3 regions of the Shewanella sp. ISTPL2 genome follow, and region 3 is predicted to be linked to each of the others. Evidence: predicted binding sites of a transcription regulator. Region 3 holds the regulator's gene; each other region holds the start of a gene.
What was found. Region 3 encodes LexA, which represses DNA repair genes until DNA is damaged. Its sites were predicted from a motif close to TACTGTATNNNNATACAGTA; they were not measured.

Region 1 (2,276 bases), on a different contig from region 3:
GTGGCTTTATCTTTTGCTAGCTCAAACCAGTCACAATCACAATTAACCAAAGCGGCTTCAATACAGTCTTTAGATAAGCCTTTCTGTGCGATTGCTTGGCGGATGCGTATTGCACCGTGGCCTCGACTGATGTGGCTTCGCACCAACAGTTCGGCATAACGAGCATCATTAATAAAACCGGAGGATTCGCAAGCATCGAGTACAGGTTCGATATCGTTAAGTTCGAAACCTTTTTCGAGCAATTTATCGCGGATTTGTAAACGGGAATAATCGCGGCGCGCTAACAGCGCGACCGCAATTTGATGGGCTGACTGACTCAGAATACTTCGCCTGTCTCTAAATCAATATTGTCCTCAGTACTATCATCAGCTTTGGCAGCCAAGGCACTCGGATTACTCAAAAGCAACTCACGTAGCGTCTTGTCAATTTCAGCAGCAATAGCTGGGTTTTCAGTCAGATATTTGCCAGCATTAGCACGACCTTGGCCGATTTTATCGCCTTTATAGCTGTACCAAGCGCCCGCTTTTTCAATCAACTTATGGGCTACGCCTAAGTCTACTAACTCACCAGTACGGTTAATACCTTGGCCATAAAGGATTTGGAACTCAGCTTGCTTAAACGGCGCTGCAACCTTGTTTTTCACCACTTTAACGCGAGTTTCGTTACCGACCACTTCATCGCCGTCTTTAATGGCACCAGTGCGGCGAATGTCTAGGCGAACAGAAGCATAAAACTTCAGCGCATTACCACCGGTTGTAGTTTCTGGGTTACCGAACATCACACCAATCTTCATCCGAATTTGGTTGATGAAGATAAGTAAGGTGTTAGATTGCTTTAAGTTACCCGCAAGTTTACGCATAGCTTGGCTCATCATACGCGCCGCTAGGCCCATGTGAGAATCACCAATTTCGCCTTCGATTTCAGCTTTAGGCGTTAATGCCGCCACTGAGTCGACTACGATAACGTCAACAGCACCTGAGCGAGTTAAAGCATCACAAATCTCAAGCGCTTGCTCGCCGGTATCCGGTTGCGAACACAGCAGGTTATCAATATCTACGCCCAATTTTTTAGCATAAATAGGGTCTAGTGCATGCTCTGCATCGATAAAGGCACAGGTTTTGCCTTCACGTTGCGCTGCCGCAATCACTTCTAAAGTCAGTGTTGTTTTACCTGATGATTCAGGACCATAGATCTCAACGATACGACCCATTGGCAAACCGCCAGCACCTAAAGCAACGTCCAGAGACAGAGAACCGGTAGAAATGGTCTCAACATCCATAGAGCGATCTTCGCCCAGCTTCATGATGGAGCCTTTACCAAATTGTTTCTCAATTTGGATCAATACCGCAGCAAGTGCTTTCTCTTTATTTGGATCGACCTTCATTCCTGTTCCCTCATCAAGACAAGCATTAAGCTGTCAAAAGTGATATTCAATTTACAAACGGGTAATTCAAAAAGCCGCGCTTTTTGTCTTAATTCTGCTGACTAGTATACTGTACAATCATACAGTATCAAGACCTGTGACTGAATTATTTTTAGCTGATAGGATTTTTAATATGGCCAAGGTTTTAGCGAATATCAAATCAGATAATAGCTCCCTTTGATCAATATCCATCGTTAAGGGCTCAATTTTCGCTAAATTATTGCTAAGATTGGCGCAACAAATTTTGCGTGGTCTTTTTAGCTGAAAATTGTACAGCAGTCTTCCGCTTCCATAGCGCTTAATCACCCTTAACCACACAAACTGTATCGCCTTTAGGCAGTCACAACGGACGATAACGATTTAATGAATGTAATTGATACCGATGATTTAGAAAAACATACTCCTATGATGCGTCAATACTTGACGATGAAAGCAGAACATCACGATATGTTGCTGTTTTATCGCATGGGTGACTTCTACGAGTTGTTTTATGACGATGCTAAACGCGCTTCTGAGCTGTTAGGCATTTCACTCACTGCGCGCGGTAAAAGTGGTGGCGATCCTATTCCGATGGCGGGACTTCCTTACCATGCTGTGGAAGGCTATCTTGCAAAATTAGTTCAAATTGGTCAATCAGTTGCGATTTGCGAACAGATTGGCGATCCCGCGACATCTAAAGGGCCGGTAGAACGTAAAGTGGTGCGAATTGTCACGCCAGGCACCTTAACCGACGAAGCGTTGCTGCAGGAACGCCAAGACAATCTGTTAGCCGCGGTTTATCAAGGTAAAGTCGGTTTTGGTTATGCCACATTAGATGTTTCATCCGGACGTTTTGTGATTGCAGAGCTCGACA
Region 2 (2,276 bases), on a different contig from region 3:
TGATTGAGATGACAAATAAATCGAGCATTGACCAGCGGCCAATCCATTCGATGATGTGAAAACCCACCATCAATTTCTTTTTTGAAATCGGGATATCAAAGCTGATCGCACACAGATAAATGGATAAGCCGATGATTTTAATCCATGGTACTAAAATACTGGCGGTAAACACTATGATGGCAATAGGCAGCATATCTGAATGCACTAAATGTAAAATGCCCGAAAAAATCGTGTCGTGCCGCACTTGGCCTTGGTTGGTCAGCATAGTGATAGGGTAAATGTTGGCTGGCACCAGTAAGATGGCAGCGGTAATCAACAAAGCCCAACTTTTTTGCAGGCTGGAATAGTCTCTGACGTGCAACTCAGTTTCACAGCGCTGACAGTGCGTGAGTTCACTGCTGTTGAGTTGGCGACACACTTTACAGAGACATAGGCCGATATCTTTACCTTGTTGCTTCATATCAGCTATGACCTTCCAATAACGTCCACATATGTTCTAAGTCGTATTCTCTTTGTAGAAACAAGGTCACGAGAAACAGCATAGTGAAGCAAAATGTGCCCATACCAAAATAAATGTCCGAAAAATCAGATAGCTGAAATGATGAAACTAAGAAGCTGATCACATAAATTTCCAGCATAGTGAGCTGCGATAAGATACCATGAAATTTTAATAACTGCTTCAATGAGTTACGCCAAAAAAGGCTACTCAATCCCCATTTCACAATTAAAATCTGTGTCAATATCGATAACAGTAATAAGCCTGGACCTATCACAGCTGCGGCAAGTACGGCGACACCTACAACCCAATAGCCTTGGTCAAATACTGCAAATGCCCCTTGGAAAACCGTGGTAGTACGAATACTGCCGAAAAAGTGGATCTCGAGTACGGGTAAAAAATTGGCAGGGAAATAAAACACTAATGCCGAAATACATAGGGCTAACATACCATTCACAGAGCAGTATGGCGTGTCATAAAGTGCTGTGCTGCAACGAGGACAGAGTGCTCTAACGCCGCTAGGCAAGGCACGTTTGCGGACTGCTAAATCGCAGGAACGGCATAGGGTTACTGAATTTTCTGCTGCGTTTTCATGCATATAAAAATATATATTAGCCTAATAGGAGTAATAACAGCGAGATCGGTGCAAAGTGTCGTGCTAGTTAGCTGTTCAGCCACGTCTAGCGCTTTTATAATCTTGGCAACGAAAGTACGCTAATAATATCAGATTAATCAGAACACTTGCATCACAAGTTCAATCTATGTCACTCTAGTTACTGTATATAAAAACAGTGCGAGGGCAGTCATGGCAGTAATAACACAGTTTGTCGTGGTCAGAGAAGGGGTTGAAAAGATGACATTCACATCTAAGAAGGAGGCTGATGCCTACGATAAGATGCTCGATATCGCCGATAACCTTATCCCCTTCATTCAAAAAGCTGATTTGGGTATAGATGAAAGTGTGGGCGAAAAGCTCGCATTCTATTTTGCTAACAATAAAGATGAGCTGACGAACTTGCTTAAAGGCGCAGTTCAGGTTAATAGTACGCCAACGAATCCGCCTGCAGCGAAAAAAGCGGCTAAAAAGACCGAAGCAGCAGAATAAAATTGTTAGGAAATGTAATGAAATCGAAATTTTATGAGTCACTTAACCGTCAAGCCTTGGCCTTGTTGGAAGGGGAAGATGACCTTGTTGCGGCGATGGCGAATTTTTCAGCCTTGCTCAATGATAATTTAACTGAGCTGAACTGGGTGGGATTCTACGTCATGCGTGGCGAACAACTAGTATTAGGCCCGTTTCAAGGTAAAGTGGCTTGTACACGCATTCCGTTAGGAAAAGGTGTGTGTGGTACTGCAGCATTCACTAATCAAACTCAGCGAGTGGCCGATGTCCATCAATTTGATGGTCATATTGCCTGTGATTCTGCCAGTAATTCTGAAATAGTTGTGCCAGTTCGTGCGCAAGGTAACGTGGTTGCCGTGCTCGATATTGACAGTCCTATCTTCGATCGTTTCGATGAAGAAGACCAAAAGGGGCTGGAATTACTGGTTAAAAGTTTTGAAAACTGCCTATTTGATTAATTTGCGTACAATAACGCATAATTCATAGTCGCAATCGGTGGCGTGCGCCTTATAATATGCGCCTGCACGCATTAAGCTGGTTTGATTGGCATGCAATGAATAAGCTTAGTGTTTTGAGCTGTCAAAATTTGTTAAGGTATATTTTTTAACTTTAGTAAACGCGGCTAGGATGCTAATTTGTACGTTGACTCAATATTGA
Region 3 (2,276 bases):
GCAAGGCACATAAACAATCTCGTGGCCATCGTGGTGTAACTGCCGAACTTGCTCGGCGCCTTTAATGTTGATCCCGCTGTAAAGCTTGTTCCACAGCCAAGTTAAAAAACGCTCGGCAATACGCACTAAACTGTCTGAGTAATCGGCTGCTATTTCATCGAGGTACTCAATAGCCGTCTCGCGCGCTTGGGTCTCAGAAATCTTTTTACTGGCGGCTTCTTCTTGAATCGCTTTGCGCAGCGACTCAGATTTGAGTAACGAATGAAACAGTGCTTGGCGGTTTGGCAGCACAGGCCCTGTCATTACCTTACGTTGACGACGGAAATGCACGCGTGCAACCCGTGCTAACTTATGGGCAATCCCCATGTCGGTGCCATGTTCGTCAGCCATGTAACGCAGGGATACGGCATTCGAAAACTGCACGAAGTTATGTCGACCTAAGAACAAAATCATCAAGCACTTGCGCAGCCAAGTCGGGTTTTCCCGCTCAAATACGGCCGCCTTCATAGTGTCGTCTTCTTTCCCTGGCGTGCGACCCCAATACAAGCTCACGGGTACCAGTTGAATATCTAATTCAGGACGTTCCTTATGCACGGCTAACAAACGCATAAAGCATTCGAGGAAAGGCTCATTACCAGCACGTTCGCCAAACAGTGGCTTACGTCCTTGAAGACAGACAACCCGAGGCGCAGTCACACCATTAGCCACTAGAGGCTCATAAGGGCTTGGTAAACCTAACTTAGCCGTTATTTCGCTCAAAGCAGCGATGTCACTGAGTGATTCTGTTTTCATCACATAAACAAGGGGTCTGGAAGCATCCAGATTCAGATCGGCAAAGGGATCCTGAGGCACCACAATAGTGTGCACTAAGTGTTTTTGGATCCAACGTAATGATTTCAACCAAAGAGAGTCGTGTTTAGGCATTATTCTTATGCAATTAAGTGCGTTTACTAGCCCGATAGAATACCAGACTATGGGCAATATTCGCTAATTCTCTCCAATATAGCTAAAAAGTGGTTAATACTTGCGCTGCAAATAATACTGTATATACTAACAGTAACTGTATAGAAAAACAGGAAACACCATGAGACCTTTGACGCCACGCCAAGCTGAAATTTTAGAGCTAATTAAACGAAATATTGCCGATACAGGCATGCCACCCACTCGGGCAGAAATCGCAACCCGTTTAGGTTTTAAGAGCGCCAATGCGGCTGAAGAACACCTTAAAGCGTTGGCAAAAAAGGGCTGCATTGAGATCATGCCAGGCACATCTCGGGGCATTCGTCTGCCTGCGGAAATCGAAGATTTGACTGAAACAGGTTTACCGCTCATCGGCCAAGTGGCCGCGGGTGAACCTATCCTCGCCCAAGAACATGTTGAACAGTACTACCAAGTCGACCCAAGCATGTTCCATCCCGCCGCCGATTTTTTACTGCGAGTAAAGGGCGACAGCATGAAGAATATCGGCATTCTCGAAGGTGATTTGCTGGCAGTTCATAAAGTAGAACAAGCTAGGAATGGTCAAGTGGTTGTCGCTAGAGTCGATGACGATGTCACTGTTAAACGTTTCGAAAAAAAAGGTAATGTGGTCTATCTACATGCCGAAAATGAAGATTACTCCCCGATTAAAGTGGATTTAGGCTTCCAAAGTTTAACAATTGAAGGACTCGCCGTCGGTGTGATCCGTAATGGAGATTGGCTATGAATAAACTACTTGGCAATGCCCCCCGCCATCCGGGCTTGTGGCTCGATGAAGTCCGTGATGCCGACTATGACTGGCACCATGCGCCTATCGCCTGTATGCCAACTAAGACTCAAGGTCGCCAAGAATTAATTCATCTGAGTGCACAACTCGCTCAGTTAAGCCAACAGGGCCGTTGGTTAGTGCTCATCAACCCACCAAGTATTGGCTACAAGCAAATGCTCGCCAGTGCAGGTGTGCGTATGGATAGAGTTTTGCTGGTACATGCTAAAGATGAAGTCGAAACCCTGTGGGCGATGGAAAAAGCCCTGACAAGTGGTACGTCCAGTGCAGTCATTACTTGGACTCAATCATTAGATGCGCGGGATAATCGACGCCTACAAATCGTGGCTAAAAGTGCCCGAGCTATGGGCATAGTGCTTGAAGACGTAAACAGTCACTTACATGCAGACGTACGTATTGAGCAAGGCAATCTCTTCGGTCAGCAATCTTTTTTTAGCGCTGTACACTAAATATTCATTTAATTTTTTACCTTGAAAGCCGCCTCACCTATGAATGTGAGGCTTTTTTTTGG

Region 1: a site for LexA is predicted at 1,492-1,511, ahead of recA (recombinase RecA). Genes of this name have one in related genera too.
Region 2: a site for LexA is predicted at 1,271-1,290, ahead of HUB64_RS09020 (YebG family protein). Genes of this name have one in related genera too.

Annotation. Positions count from the first base shown of each region.
Region 1 covers NZ_JAAPAV010000001.1:4,139,297-4,141,572, reverse strand. The annotation lists gene HUB64_RS18225 (regulatory protein RecX) at 1-242, opposite strand, end outside; gene recA (recombinase RecA) at 317-1,384, opposite strand; gene mutS (DNA mismatch repair protein MutS) at 1,787-2,276, shown strand, end outside.
Region 2 covers NZ_JAAPAV010000001.1:2,021,233-2,023,508, forward strand. The annotation lists gene HUB64_RS09010 (paraquat-inducible protein A) at 1-460, opposite strand, end outside; gene HUB64_RS09015 (paraquat-inducible protein A) at 462-1,094, opposite strand; gene HUB64_RS09020 (YebG family protein) at 1,302-1,601, shown strand; gene HUB64_RS09025 (GAF domain-containing protein) at 1,619-2,077, shown strand.
Region 3 covers NZ_JAAPAV010000002.1:213,660-215,935, reverse strand. The annotation lists gene plsB (glycerol-3-phosphate 1-O-acyltransferase PlsB) at 1-924, opposite strand, end outside; gene lexA (transcriptional repressor LexA) at 1,085-1,705, shown strand; gene HUB64_RS22790 (cell division inhibitor SulA) at 1,702-2,214, shown strand.